Regions from separate parts of the Arthrobacter sp. TJ-58 genome, predicted to be linked through region 1. Evidence: riboswitches for the same ligand, from Rfam matches in the RefSeq annotation. Region 1 holds a riboswitch; the other holds the start of a gene.

Region 1 (7,535 bases):
GATGACGCGCATCAGGACAGCCTGCGTGGCTCCGGTGAAGTGGCCGGCAGCCATGCCCATCAGGGTACCGATCACCATGGACACCGCCGTGGCGGAGAAACCGACGAGCAGGGACACCCGCGCTCCCCAGATCAGCAGGGCGAGGACGCTTCGTCCGGAGGGATCGGTGCCCAGCGGATTGGCGGCGGAAGGCGGATCATTCTGCGGCGAGGTCAGCTGCGTGACGTCCAGCGTGGACGCCGGAGCCAGGACGGGCGCCAGCAGGGCCAGGGCAATCACGGCCAGCAGGATCACAAGACCCGTGACGCCGGCCTTGTTGCGGCTGAATTCCTTCCAGGTCTCCCTGGCCTGGGCCGCCCGCCTGGCGGCGGCCACGTTCCGCCGGCCGCCCCGCGCCGGTCCGGCAGCGGGGACCGGGGAATCCGGAGCGGGAACGGTTTGTGGATCCTTGACACTCATGAGGCACGCAACCTGGGATCGATGATGCGGTACACGATGTCCGCAAAGAAGTTCATGATGATCACGATCGAGGAGAAGACCACGAAGGTGCCCTGCAGCAGCGGGAAGTCCGGGGCGGACAGCGCCTGGAAGGTGAGGTAGCCCAGCCCCGGCCAGGAAAACACGGTTTCGACCGTGACTGCTCCGCCCACCAGCCCGCCCAGCGTCAGGAAGATCAGGGTCACGGTGGGCAGCATGGCGTTGGGGACCGCATGCCGGCGCCGCACGTCGTCTTCCCGCAGGCCCTTGGCCCTGGCTGTGACGAGGTAGTCAGCGGACATTTCCTCGAGCAGCGACGCCCGCATCACCATCAGGTACTGGGCGTAGACCACGGCAACCATGGTCAGCACGGGAAGCACCATGTGCCGGCCCACATCCACGATCATTGCCAGGCCGGTATCCGTGCTGCCGGCCGTGACCATGCCGCCGGTGGGGAACCAGCGCAGTCCGCCGGCGAACACCAGCAGCATCAGCAGCCCTAGCCAGAAGGTGGGCACGGACCAGAAAAACAGGGCCAGCCCGGTTTGGGTCTTGTCGAAGGCCGATCCCCGCCGCCATGCCGCCCGCTGGCCCAGCCACAGGCCCAGGACAACGGACAGCAGGGCGGCGGTGCCGGTCAGGAGCAGGGTGGGGCCGATGCGGTCTCCGATGAGCTCCATGACCGGCCGGTTGTACGTGTAGGAATCACCCAGCTTCCCCTGGAACAGGTCGGTCAGGTAACGCCAGAACTGTCCCAGCAACGGCTGGTCCAGCCCGTACTGGCGGCGCAGGATGTCCATCTGTTCGGCAGTCACCTGGCGTCCGTCAGCCAGGGAACGCACCGGATCCCCGGGCAGGATCCGGAAGGCGAAGAACCCCAGGACAATGACCATGATCAGGGAAACGGCGGACCCGCCCGCCTTCATACCGATGTAGTAGAGCCAGGAGGAGCCCCGGCGCGGTTCATCGATATCCAGGCGGGCGGGAACGACGTCGCTCTCGCTGAGCGCTTCAGCCATGGCTAGGCGCGGTCTTCCGCGCTGCTGCCGCGGCGGCGGATAAAGACGATCACGGCGATTCCCAGGATGACGACGACGGCGATCGAGACGATGAGGGCGGTGTTGGTTCCGCTCTCCTCGCTGGTGCCGGCTTCGGCAACATCGGCACCGATGGGGGTGGCGCTGTAGTAGCCCCACGGCCCGTTCTGGGAGGTGATCACGCCGCCCTCCGACGGCTGCGTGGTGAACGGTTCCCACTTGTCCGAGCGGTAGGCCTCAAGGCTGTTGGCGTAGAAGAGCACCTTGTTGACGGCGGAGTTGTAGATGATTTCCTGGGCCTGCTGGACCAGTTCGCTGCGCTTGTCCTGGTCCAGTTCGGCGTGCTGGGCGAGGTAGAGCTTGTCGAATTCCGGATCGCAGAGACTGTTCTCCGATGTGGCGCCGGTGCCGTCCGCGTTGGGACGGGAGCTGCACTGGTTGATGGACAGCTGATAGTCCGGATCCGGGCCAATGCCCCAGCCGGTGAAGTACATGTCGAAGTTGCCGAAGGTCGAATCATCATTGACCTGGGCCGGAGCCTTCATTTCGGTGTTGATCTCAATGCCGATGGCCTTCATCCACGGACCGATGTAATCAGCCATCTGCTGGTGCGTGGGATCAGAGTTGCGCCCCATCAGGCGGAGCTTGAGGGGCTTGCCCTCCTTGTCCAGGCGGATGCCGTCGGGGCCCATGGCGTAACCGGCCTCGTCCAGGACCTTGTTGGCTTCCTCGGGGTTGTAGGCCAGGGGCAGCTCGTCCGTGTCCCAGTGATAGAGCGGATAGGTCATGGGAATCTCGCCCGTGGCCTCCTGGCCCAGGCCCTGCAGGACCTTTTCCAGCAGGGTGTTGCTGTCAATGCCCATGGCAATGGCCCGGCGCAGTTCCGGATCCTGCAGCGCCGGATTACCGTCCCCGAGCACTTCGTTGTCCACCGTGGTGGTGCCGGGGTTGATGGCGATGGCCTGGTAGCGGCGGCCGGTTCCGGCGTTGGTGGTGATGCCCGGCTGGTTCTCCAGCGCCTTGTACTGGACCGGGGTCAGTCCGCTGACAACGTCGATTTCCCCGGTCTTCAGGGCCTGCACGGCGGCGTCGCTGTTCTTGTAAGGGACCCAGGTGATGCCGTCCACTTTGGCCTTGCCCTGCCAGTAGTTGGGGTTGGCCTTCATGGTGACCCCTGCGGCTTTGTCATAACTGACCACTGTGAACGGGCCGGAGCCAACGGCATCCTTGTCATTCTCGAAGGCAGCCGGATCGCCCACCTCGGACCAGATGTGCTCAGGCATGATCGGCAGCTGGGTGCCGGGGTTGGAGGCCTGCGGCGCGCTGAGGGTGATGACCAGGGTTTCGTCATCCTCGGCCACCACCTGGGACACGCTGGTCAGGAGGGCGCCGTTGGCCTGCTTGAGCTCATCGTTGTTCTGGATGGCGCTGAAGGTCCAGGCGGCGTCATTGGCGGTGATGGGTTCGCCGTCGGACCATTTGCGGTCCGCGGGGATCTTGAACGTCCAGACGGTGCCGTCTTCGGAGGTCTCCCAGCTTTCGGCCATGCCCGGAATCTCTTCGTTCTGGTCCGGGCCGTAAGCCACCAGGTTCTGGTACTGCAGGGCCAGGATGTTGGAACTGGTCGCGAGGATGGCGAGGAACGGGTTGAGCGTGTCGATGTCGCCGGTCAGGGCCAGTTTCAGCGTGGAACCGCTGGATTCATCCGCCGCATAGGCTGCCGGCGCGGCGGCCGGACCCGTGGTCAGGGCAAATGAACCGGTCATGGCGGCGCAGAGGATTCCGGCAGCTGCCGCGCGGCGCAGCAGAGGGCCGGAACCCCGGGGGCGCCCCCCGGCGGCAGGGTTTTTCTGTCTGAACTGCATAGCGTCCCCTTCATCCAGCTGTGGAGTGACAGGTACCCAAAGCGCTTCCCGCTGCCCTGTACCGATAGCGGGATCCGGCGGCAAAAACTGCGGACGAAACGGCCTGCGCCCTGTGAGCAGCACCACATTGGTGCACCCTGTGGGGACAGTGTAAGTAACTAACAGGGATATACCAACTGTTGCAAAACACTTTCGGAAAGAGCTGCGTCACCGTTATCGTTTCTCCAAAACTAAAGGAGCGTCCGTGCCCGTTGACCCCGCCCGGCTCTGTGCAGAACTGATTCGTTTCGACACCTCAAACTTCGGCGAGGGCAAGAGCAACGGGGAGCGGGGCGCGGCGGAATACGTCCTGAACCTGCTGACCACGGCGGGTTACGACGCCGTGCTGCTGGGGCCGGAACCGGACCGCAGCTCGGTGGTGGTGCGGGTTCCGGGCACGGATTCTTCCCTGCCCGGGCTGCTGGTCCACGCTCATCTGGACGTGGTGCCGGCCGAGCCCGAGCAGTGGAGCATGGACCCTTTTGCCGGCACTATCCGGGACGGTTACATATACGGCCGCGGCGCCGCAGACATGAAGGACATGGTGGCCATGACCCTGGCCACGCTGCTGAACTGGGCAGAGGAGGGGGTCCGTCCGAGGCGGGACATCGTGGTGGCTTTTGTGGCGGATGAGGAAGACAAAGGCGACTACGGCGCTCTCTGGCTGGCCGCGGAGCATCCGGAACTCTTCGCGGGGGTGGAAGCCGCAATCGGGGAATCCGGAGGCCATGCCACCCTTCTGGAGGCAGCGGACGGTTCTGAGGTCCGGCTCTATCCCATTGCCGCAGGCGAGCGGGGCACGCTCCACATCAGGGTCCGGGCGGAGGGCATTTCGGGCCACGGATCCCGGCCCGTTCCGGTCAACGCCGTACAGAACCTCATCAATGCCCTCCACCGCGTGGGCAGCTATTCCTGGCCGTTGGTCCTCACCCCGGTGGTCCGCCGGTACATCGAGGAGACGACGGCGGCACTGGGATTCTCCGCCGACCTGGGCTCGGATGCCGGCGTGGAAGCTGCCATCGCCGCCATGGGCGAAGCCGGAACGGTGGCCGGCGTGACGGTCCGCTGCTCCTCCACCCCCACGGTGCTGCGGGCCGGCTACAAGGTGAACGTGATCCCCGGGGTGGCGGAAGCCGACGTCGACATCCGCTGCCTTCCCGGCACCGAGGAGGAAACCTTGGCCACCGTTCGGGAGCTGCTGGGGGACGCAGTTACCACCACTTTCCTCTCGCACCAGCCGCCGGTGCAGTCGCCGGTCGACTCCCCGTGGTTCGAGGCAATGCGCGGGGCACTGCTCCGCCACGATCCGAAGGCCGTTGTGGTGCCCATGTGCATGGGCGGCGGAACGGATGCCAAGGCCTTTGCTCCGCTGGGAATCGACTGCTACGGGTTTGCGCCCCTGGCCACGGATCCGGAAGGGCGCAGCATCCAGGGCGTCCACGGAGTGGATGAACGGGTTCCGGTTGCCGCCGTGCAGGGAGGCCAGCAGATCCTTCAGGACTTCCTGACCGGCGTCTGAGCCGCTGCACGCCGGACCCGGCCGGCCCCTCCGGCACGCGGAGCGCAGCGGGGTGTGCTTCCACCGGCCGGCTGGCATAGAGTCTTCTGCAGTGACACGGGGTGCCGACAGGCTGAGATGAAACCCGTTGAACCTGATCTAGTTCGAACTAGCGAAGGGATGTCGCGGATGACTATTCGCCTGACACCGTTAACCGTTTCAACGCTCCTGGCGCGCCTGCGCGCCGAACCGCCGCTGGTGCAGTGCCTGACCAACGCCGTGGTAACAAACTTCACCGCCAACGTTCTGCTGGCCCTGGGTGCCGCGCCGGCCATGACTGACATTCCGGGAGAGGCAGGACCGTTCGCCCGGGTGGCCTCCGGCGTGCTGATCAACCTGGGCACTCCGCACGAGGAACAGCGCCGGGCGATGCTGGAGGCCGCCGCGGCCGCGAATGACGCCGGCACGCCCTGGGTGCTGGACCCGGTGGCCGTGGGCAGCCTTCCGGTGCGCACCGCTTTGGCGGCGGAACTGCTGGCCCTGCGGCCAACGGCTATCCGCGGCAACGCCTCCGAGATCATTGCGCTGGCGGGACTGGGCTCCGGCGGCCGCGGCGTCGACGCCACCGACGATCCCGAGAGCGCCCTGCCCGCAGCAGTTCTCTTGGCGGAAAAACACGGTTCCGTGGTCGCCGTATCGGGACCCACGGACCTAATCACGGACGGCACCGGCACGCTGCGGATCAGCAACGGAGATGCCCTGCTGACCCGGGTGACCGGCGGAGGCTGCGCGCTGGGGGCGGTCACGGCCGCCTTCCTCGCCGTGGCTGACGACCGCGGAGCGCTGGCGGCGGTTGCCGCTGCCACCGCCGCGTACACAGTGGCTGCGGAACCCGCCGCCGAGGCCTCGGCCGGACCCGGAAGCTTCGCCGTCGGATTCCTTGATGCCCTGGCCGCCCTTAACGAGCAGGACCTGATGCAGCGGCTGGTAAGCGCATGAACGCCGGCGCGGCTGACATGTCCCGGTCCCGGGAGCGCATCCGCACCAGCGGCATTTACCTGGTGACGGACACCGCCCTGTGCGGGCCGCGCGGCGTCGTCGACACCGTCCGGGCCGCGGTGGCCGGCGGGGTGGAAACGATCCAGGTACGGGAAAAGGACGCTCCGGCGGCGGAGTTCTACGCTTTGGTCCTCGCCGTCGCCGAAGCCGCAGGAGACCGCGCCACCGTGCTGGTGGATGACCGGGTGGACATCTATTTGGCGGCCCGGGCCGCCGGCGCACGCGTGCACGGAGTCCACGTGGGCCAAACGGACCTCCCCGCCGAGCTGGCGCGCACCCTCGTGGGCCCGGACGCCGTCGTCGGGCTGACCGCCAACACTCCCGGCCATCTGGACGCCCTCCGGGCGCTGCCGCCGGGAACCGTGGATTACCTCGGGGCCGGCGTCATCCGCCCCACCCGCACCAAACCGGACCACCCCGAGCCGCTGGGGGTTGCCGGATTTGCCGACTTTGCCGCCCGGACCCCGCTGCCGGTCGTGGCCATCGGCGGGATTGTCCGCGAAGACCTCGGCGCGCTGCGGGCCGCCGGTGCCACGGGCGCGGCAGTGGTTTCGGCGATCTGCGGGGCAGCCGATCCGCGGCAGGCGGCAGCGGAACTCGTCCGTGCCTGGCGTGCGGGGGCCCCGGCATGAGGGCCCGGATTCCGCGGATCCTGAGCATCGCCGGAACGGATCCCACCGGCGGTGCAGGTATCCAGGCGGATCTGAAATCCATTGCGGCCACGGGTGGATACGGCATGGCGGCAGTGACCGCCCTGGTTGCCCAGAACACCCGGGGCGTGCGGTCCGTGCACACCCCGCCCGCTGCCTTCCTGCGCGAACAGCTGGAGGCCGTGAGCGACGACGTCGGCATCGACGCCGTAAAGATCGGCATGCTCGGAAGCGCGGACGTGATTCAGACGGTGGACGACTGGCTGGCGGCACTGGAGGTTCCTGCGGTGGTGCTGGATCCGGTCATGATCGCCACCAGCGGTGACCGGCTGCTGGATCCCGGAGCCGAGGCCGCACTGCGGCAGCTGTTGCACCGGGTGGACCTGGTGACGCCGAATCTTCCCGAACTGGCGGTGCTCGTGCAGGAGCCCGTCGCTGAGTCATGGGAGCGGGCACTCGCACAGGGAGAGCAGCTTTCCGCCGCCTACGCAGTCAAAGCCCTGGTCAAGGGCGGTCACCTGGCGGGGGACAGCTGTCCCGATGCCCTGGTGGATGCCGCGGCTGCACATCCCCTGGTGCTGCAGGTGCGGGCACCCCGGGTGGACACCGTCAACACGCACGGCACCGGCTGTTCGATGTCGGCGGCCCTGGCCACGTATTACGCCCGGACGGGCCGGTGGGACCTGGCGTTGACGGCGACCAAGGACTGGCTGCAGGAAGCCCTGGCGTATGCGGATGAGCTCGACGTCGGTGCCGGCCACGGCCCGGTGCACCACTTCCACGGGATGTGGGCGCGGGGACTGGAGCCCGCCGGGCCGCAGGAACCCGTACAGGAACCGGTGCCGGGGGTGGAACCGGCCGGGCCGCACACAGCCGCGCTGTGGGAGCAAACCGCTGCGGCACGGGCGGA
Region 2 (7,535 bases), on a different contig from region 1:
CTCCGGCGAGGTGAACGAGAAGTCCACCGGAAAATTCTCCGGCCGCGAAGCAGTGGACCTGCTGCCGCGCACCATGGTTTATCCCACGGTGGGACTGGTGGCCCTCGGCGTCGCACTGACAGTCCTGGCCGGGCCGCTGTTCTCACTGAGCGACAACGCCGCTCAGGATCTGCTGGACCGAACGCCCTACATTGAAGCCGTGCTGGGAGAGGGGGCCGGACAATGACCCGCAGAGCCCAGATGCGCAACCGTCCGCGCGTACCGCTGCTCAAGGAAATCCCGCTGCTGGTCTGGCTGGTCTTCCTGTGGGGAGCCCTCTGGCAGGATTTCAGTGCCGGCAACCTGATCTTCGGCGCTGTCATCGCCTTTGTGGTGGCGAATATCTTCTATCTTCCCCCGGTGGATCTGAGCGGACGCTTCAACCCGCTCTACGCCCTGGGCTTCGCCGTCCGGTTCTTCTACAAGCTGGTTCACGCCAGTTTCGAGGTGCTGTGGCTGGCCATTGCCAAGGGCCCGAAGATCAAGAATGCCGTGGTCGGCGTGAAGCTGCGCAGCCACTCGGACCTGCTGGTCACTGCCACCGGACACGCGCTCTCCCTGATCCCCGGATCGCTGGTGGTGGAGGTGGACCGGTCCACCTCCACCCTGTACCTGCACTGCCTGAATGTTTCCACTCCCGAGCAGGCGGACAAGGTGCGCAAGGATGTGCGGGACACCGAATCGTGGCTGATCCGTTCCATCGGAACCCGTGAGGATCTTGAGGTGCTGAAAGCGGAAAAGGCGCTGGCCCGCCGGGGCAGTGCCCTCCGCACCGGACAGGCCGAGTCGTCAAAGGGAGCAAACTCATGATGAGCGTTTTTCTGGTCCTCGTGGCCGTCATGCTGTCCCTCGCGGCTGCCGGCGCCATTTTCCGGATTGCCCGGGGCCCTTCCATCCTGGACCGGGTACTGGCGGCGGACGTGCTGCTGACGATTGTGGGAGCGGCACTGGCCACGGAGATGATCATCGAGCGCAACCTGGATTATCTGGCGCTGCTGGTCTCGATCTCCTTGATTGGCTTCATCGGCTCCGTCACCGTTGCCCGCTTTGTTACGGACCGGAGGTAGCCCGTGAGCCAGGAACTGAATGATTTGATCGTGGGAATCCTGATGACGGGCGGGGCACTGATGTCCCTTGCTGCCGCCATCGGTCTGACGCGGTTTCCGGACCTGATGAGCCGCATGCATGCGGCCTCCAAGCCGCAGGTGCTGGGACTGCTGCTGTTCCTGCTGGCAATGGCGGTCCGCTTTGAAAGCTGGGTGCTGCTGCCCGTGCTGGGAGTGTGCTGGCTGTTCATGATCCTCACCGCCCCGGTGTCCGCCCACATGGTGGGCCGCGCCGGTTACCGGACAAAGCACCTGCGCCCGGAGCTGCTCAGCATCGACGAACTGGATGATGTTGTGGGACGCGCGCAGGAACTGCTGATCCAGGCCAGGACGGACAGCCCCGGGGATGACGGAGAAGGGGAAGACCCGCTGGTGGATGACGATCCCGGGGCCCCGGACCAGGAAAGTTCGCTGGATGATGACGTCCTGCCGCGGACGGGATCCACCGAAGCACATCACGGAGTGTTTCCCGGATCGAGGCCGGACACAGCACAGGGCGCCCGCCGCCCGGGAGGAAATCCCGAGGGCTGAGCGCCCTGTGGTGGAGGGTGCTGCTGCTTAGACGACGTCCGGCGTCTTCTGGTAACGCTGGATGGCGCGCTGCGTGCCGCGGTTGGTCAGGACACGGATGGCCTGGCTGACGGCGCCGGAGACGACGGCGAAGATCACCGCGGTGCGGAGGTTGACGTCCAGCACTCCGTCCTTGTCCCGGGGCGGTTCGTTGCCCGTCACCCTGGTCCAGATGAAGTCCAGGATTTTAGCGGACAGAATGCCCGCGCCAACGCTTGCGCCGGTACCAAGCAGTTTCAGGATCAGGTTCATGGATGCTCCTAGTTTGTGGGGGCCGTTTCCCTAACCCTACCCGCCGGGCCGCCCAAAGTGGTTTGCCCGTGTGTAGAGTGGGAAGCGCAAAACATACGACAGGGGAGCGCCCTCCCCGCCCGTGCTTCGGCACGATGCGGGAGGACCAAGGCGCTGAGAGTGCGGACAACCGCAGACCCTCGAACCTGATCCGGTTAGTACCGGCGCTAGGGAGTCGAGATCTCACGGGATCTCACGGCAATCCGTCGTGAGCCATCCCTCCCCTCCTGTACCTCAGGAGGTTTTTTCATGCAGCAGAACATGTCCCCGGCACAACGTTCCCGCCGGCAAAACTCACCGTGGCGGCGCCCGTGGCGCGTGGTCGACATTGTGGTGGCCTCCGTGATCGCAGTGGCCGTCGGCGTCATTTTTTGGGCCTGGTCCCTGGCCTACAACGGGGTGGAAGTTGTGTTCCTGGCCTTTCCGCCGCTCGGCGGCCTGTACGCCGGCGGCTGGCTGATCGCCGGAGTCCTGGGCGCGCTGATCATCCGCAAACCCGGAGCCGCCATCTACTGCGAGGTTCTCGCCTCCGCGGTGTCCGGCGTGCTCGGAACCCAGTTTGGCCTCTCGGTGCTGTTGTCCGGATTCATCCAGGGGCTGGGCGCGGAGCTGGTGTTCCTCGCCTTCCTCTATGTCCGGTACACCCTGTCCGTGGCCATGCTGGCCGGCCTGGTCTCCGGAGTGTTCCTGGGGGTCAGCGAGAACATCCTTTACCGCCCTGAATGGGCGCTGCAGTGGCAGGCGCTTTACACGCTCTTCGCCGCTGTCTCCGGCGCCGTCCTGGCCGGGGTGTTGTCCTGGCTTGCCGCCCGCGCGCTGGCGCGGACCGGCGTCCTGGCTCCGTTCGCCTCGGGACGGGCAGCTGACGCGGGATCCAATGCCCGTTCGTAATCCATCTTCGTCCCCCGTGTCTTCCCCTGTGTCTTCCCCCGTGACCGTACGGGCACGGGACTACGGCTGGCGGCATGCCGGACGCAGCACCCCCGCGATCTCGGGATTGACCCTGGACATTGAACCGGGCGAAAAGGTGCTCCTGCTCGGTGCCTCCGGCGCCGGGAAGTCCACGTTGCTGCATGCCCTGGCCGGTGTGCTCGGCGAGGGCTCCGGACCGGACGCGGCGGGAGAAGAACACGGCAGCCTCACCCTGGACGGGGTTGTTCCGCTGCAGGCCCGCGGCCGGGCCGGCCTGGTCCTGCAGGATCCCGAGTCCCAGCTGGTGCTCTCCCGGGTGGGGGACGAGGTTGCCTTCGGCGCGGAAAACCTCCGGGTGCCGCCGCAGGAGATTTGGCAGCGGGTGCGGACAAGCCTGGACGACGTCGGATTGCGGGTGCCGCTGCACCATTCCACGGCCGCCCTCTCCGGCGGACAGAAGCAGCGCCTGGCCCTGGCCGGAGTGCTGGCCATGCAGCCGGGCCTGCTGCTGCTCGACGAGCCCACAGCCAACCTTGATCCGGACGGGGTGGCGGAAGTCCGTGCCGCCGTCGAACGCGTCCTGGCGCGCACCGGTGCAACACTGATTGTGGTGGAACACCGGGTTGCGGTGTGGGCGGACATTGTGGACCGGGTGGTGGTTTTGGCGGCCGACGGCGGAATACTCGCCGACGGTCCGCCGTCACAGGTGCTGGCCGATCCCGGCCACCGGACCCGGCTGACGGCTGCCGGGGTCTGGCTTCCGGGATCCGCACCTGCCGTGAGCGCGCCGCTTCCGCAGGAGCCGGGGGCAGCACTGCTGGAAGCCAGCGGGCTCGGAGCCGGGCGCAGCAAACGCACCCCTGCCGTTGTGGCGGGCGTGGATTTGCTGCTGCGTGCCGGGACGTCGCTGGGAATCACCGGCCCCAACGGGGCGGGCAAGTCCACGCTGGCCCTCACGCTGGGCGGGCTGCTGAAACCCGTGTCCGGCACCCTGCAGGCAACACCGGCGCTGTCCGGTTCCGCCGGAGCGGACCCGGGCCGTTGGAAATCCACTGAGCTGGTAACCCGGATCGGCACTGTTTTCCAGGAACCCGAGCATCAGTTCCTGACCGGCACCGTCCGCGGTGAACTGGCATTCGGACCCCGCCGCGCCGGAATGCCGGAAGCCGCGATCGAGGAACTCGTGGAAACCCTGGCCGGCCGGCTGCGGCTTACCGCCCTGCTGGACGCCAACCCGTTCACGCTCTCGGGCGGCGAAAAGCGCCGTCTTTCGGTGGCCACCATGATCGCCACCGAACCGGACATCCTGCTCCTTGATGAGCCCACCTTCGGACAGGACGCCAATACCTGGGCTGAACTCGTGAATCTGCTCCGCGCTCTGCTGGCCGAGGGCCGCTCGGTGGTTTCGGTAACGCATGACGCGGATTTCCTGGCCGCCCTGGGCGGAGACGTGCTGCACGTACAGGACGGCACCGCTGCAACCGTGGAGCAAGCCCGGGCAGGAAAGAGCCGCGCAGGAAGGGGGATGCGTCCATGAGGGCTGCGGACACAGGTGCGCCGGAAACAGGCATACATTCCGTCGCGGCGCATGCGGATCTGCGCAATCCCTCCCGCCGTCCCGCCGGAACGCTGCTGGAACGAGCCAACCCGCTTTCCAAGCTGGCTGCCGCCCTGGCGGTGACGCTCGCCGTGCTGGTCAGCGTTGACTGGGTCAGTTCAACCATCATCCTGGCCGGGGAACTTCTCCTGCTTCCGCTGCTGCGGATTGCGCCGCTCACCCTGCTCAAACGCATCTGGCCGCTGCTCATCGGCGCGCTGGTGGGCGCCTGGGGCACGGCCCTGCTGGCGGAAAAGACCGGCACCGTGCTGCTGGATGCCGGCCCCGTCCTCTTCACCTCCGATTCGGTGGCCGCCGGCATCGCGATCGGGCTGCGGGGCCTGGCAATCGCGCTGCCCGGGATCTATCTGCTCGCTTCCACCGACCCCACCGATCTGGCCGACGCCCTGGCGCAAAAACTGCATCTGCCGCACCGGTTTGTGCTTGGGGCACTGGCCGGCATGAGGCTGGTGGGGCTGCTGGTCTCGGAATGGCAGTCCCTGGGCATGGCCCGGCATGCACGCGGAGTGGGCGCCGATTCCGGCCTCCTGACACGCATCCGGTCCTTCTTCGGCCAGGCGGTTGCCCTGCTGGTCCAGGCCGTGCGCCGCGCCACCCGCCTGGCTTCGGCCATGGAAGCCCGCGGCTTTGGCAGCGGCGGCAGGACCTGGGCCCGGACCTCGGTGTTTACCGGTTTGGACGCCTGGGTCACGCTTTACGGAGTGGTGCTGGCAGCCGGGGCGCTGACGGCGGCGGTTGCGGCCGGGAGCTTCAACTTCATCCTCAGCTAGGCCCCAGCCGTGCCCGGTTATAGTGCGCCGCGCAGCAGCGCCGTCAGCTCTTCCGTCAGGGCAGGGGACGAACCGATCGGGGTGCCGTCAATGGAGGTAACCGGGGCCAGCAGCCGGATGCTGGAAACCAGCCACACGGCGTCGGCCTCCATCAGGTGGACCGGCTCCAGCGGGCCGTAGCCCCGGGCCCAGCCTGCCGCCTCGGCCGCATCAAAGAGCGCGCGCTGCGTGGTGCCGGGAAGGATCCCGCTCTCCAGCTCGGGCGTCAGCAGCATTTTCTGCCCGTCTTCTTCCACCGCCAGGATCACACTGGAGGTGGGCCCCTCCAGGACCTTGCCGTCCGAGGAGGTGAAGATGACGTCGTCAGCGCCGTTGGCTTTCGCATACCGCAGGGCAGCCATGTTGACGGCGTAGGACAGGGTCTTGGCGCCCAGCAGCAGCCACGGCGCCCGGTCGGCAAGGGTGCTGTCATAGCCGCGGTCCAGCAGCAGGACCGCCAATCCGTCGGCCGTGCGCTCCCGGGCTCCGGCCGGAACGGGGGTGGCCGCCACCCAGGCAGTGGGGGAATCCGCTCCTTCCACGCCGCGCGTCAGCAGCAGTTTCACCACTGCCTCGCCGTTTCCCTCCCGGATTGTCAGCTCCGTCAGGGCAGTGGCAACGGCTCGTTCCCAGGTTTCCCGCTCCGGCACAACGAGGTCCAGCGCCTGCGCCGAGGAGGCCATCCGGTCCAGATGCGCGTCCATTTTGCGGGCGGCTCCGTCCACTGCGAGCATCGATTCAAAGATGCCGTCGCCGCGCGTGGCGCCGAGGTCAGTGGCCCTGAGCTGCGGAACATCTGCCTCCGCCAGCCGGCCTTCGGGGAATTCTGGGTCCAGGAATACCAATACAGTCATGGACCCAGACTAGTTTGCCGTCCCGGCAGACTAGTCTAAGGAAGGACAAATCTGCTGATAGGAGCGTCGTGTGTGGGTGGCTTTAACGGGATCAGCGCTCCCCGTGTGGATTGCCACGGTATTGACCGTGCTGGATTATGTCATCCGCGTTGTGTCGCTGGGAGTGGTGCCGGGGAACCGTCGGCCCACTACCGCCATGGCTTGGCTCCTGTGCATCTTTTTTCTGCCGCTTCCGGGCATCATTCTCTTCCTGCTCTTCGGTAACTTCCGGTTGTCTCAGCACCGGGTGAAACGCCAGGCGCAAATCAACCGTGCAGTCCGTGAGAACACCCGGGAGCTGGAGGCCGAAGGCAGCACGTATTCCGGGCCCGAATGGGTGGTCTCGGCCACGGAACTGAACCGGCGGCTGGGCTCTTTTCCCAGCCTCGACGGCAACGAAGTACATCTGCAGCGGGACTACAACGAGTCCATCCGTGAGATGACCGAAGTGGTGCGCGGGGCGCGGAAGTACGTGCACGTTGAGTTCTACATCATGAGCTACGACGACGTGACCCGGGAGTTCTTTGCGGCCCTCAAGGAGGCCGCGGCCCGTGGAGTGCGGGTGCGTCTGTTGTTCGACCACATCGGCACGCTTCGGGTGCACGGGTACCGCAGTCTGCTGAAGGAACTGCGCAGCTCGGAAATCCAGTGGCGTCGCATGCTGCCCGTCCTGCCGGCCCGCGGCCAGTGGCGCCGGCCGGACCTGCGCAACCACCGCAAAATCCTGGTGGTGGACGGAAGGGTGGCCTACACCGGGTCGCAAAACCTGGTGGAGCCCTCCTACCGCAAGCCGCACAACCAGAAGATTGGCCGCAAATGGGTGGAGCTGATGGCCCGCCTTGAAGGACCGGTGGTGGATGAGATCAACGTCGTCTTTGCCACCGACTGGAACGCCGAAACAGATGAAAACCTGGAACGGGAACTGAGCCTGTACGAGTGGGAGACCAAGCCCGGCGATGTGACCTGCCAGGTGGTTCCGAGCGGCCCCGGGTTCAGCACGGAAAACAACCTGCGGCTGTTCACGTCCCTGATCTATTCAGCGTCGGACCGCATTTCCATTACCAGCCCGTACTTTGTCCCGGACGATTCGCTGCTGTACGCCATTACCACCGCCGCCCAGCGCGGCGTGCAGGTGGAACTGTTCGTGTCCGAGCGCGGCGACCAGTTCCTGGTGGACCACGCCCAGCGTTCCTACTATGAGGCCCTGCTGCGTGCCGGTATCCGGATCTACCTCTATCCCAAACCCCTGGTCCTGCACGCCAAGCACTTCACCATTGACAACGAGGTGGCCGTCCTG

Evidence for each region. A riboswitch is a leader RNA that binds a small molecule or an ion and turns the genes downstream of it on or off. The one in region 1 is predicted to bind thiamine pyrophosphate.
Region 2: another riboswitch for thiamine pyrophosphate. It lies ahead of AC4D2W_RS06860 (ECF transporter S component); the one in region 1 lies ahead of thiM (hydroxyethylthiazole kinase).

What each region holds. Positions count from the first base shown of each region.
Region 1 is NZ_JBZCNM010000004.1:19,665-27,199, forward strand. Features, by position in the region: gene AC4D2W_RS13645 (ABC transporter permease) at 1-459, opposite strand, end outside; gene AC4D2W_RS13650 (ABC transporter permease) at 456-1,496, opposite strand; gene AC4D2W_RS13655 (ABC transporter substrate-binding protein) at 1,499-3,280, opposite strand; gene AC4D2W_RS13660 (M20/M25/M40 family metallo-hydrolase) at 3,624-4,937, shown strand; TPP riboswitch at 5,025-5,114, shown strand; gene thiM (hydroxyethylthiazole kinase) at 5,097-5,915, shown strand; gene thiE (thiamine phosphate synthase) at 5,912-6,607, shown strand; gene AC4D2W_RS13675 (bifunctional hydroxymethylpyrimidine kinase/phosphomethylpyrimidine kinase) at 6,604-7,535, shown strand, end outside.
Region 2 is NZ_JBZCNM010000002.1:145,058-152,592, forward strand. Features, by position in the region: gene AC4D2W_RS06835 (Na+/H+ antiporter subunit D) at 1-226, shown strand, start outside; gene AC4D2W_RS06840 (Na+/H+ antiporter subunit E) at 223-849, shown strand; gene AC4D2W_RS06845 (MrpF/PhaF family protein) at 846-1,106, shown strand; partial or broken gene mnhG (monovalent cation/H(+) antiporter subunit G) at 1,149-1,499, shown strand; gene AC4D2W_RS06855 (DUF4235 domain-containing protein) at 1,704-1,967, opposite strand; TPP riboswitch at 2,058-2,197, shown strand; gene AC4D2W_RS06860 (ECF transporter S component) at 2,256-2,897, shown strand; gene AC4D2W_RS06865 (ABC transporter ATP-binding protein) at 2,884-4,455, shown strand; gene AC4D2W_RS06870 (energy-coupling factor transporter transmembrane component T family protein) at 4,452-5,306, shown strand; gene AC4D2W_RS06875 (aminodeoxychorismate lyase) at 5,324-6,199, opposite strand; gene cls (cardiolipin synthase) at 6,270-7,535, shown strand, end outside.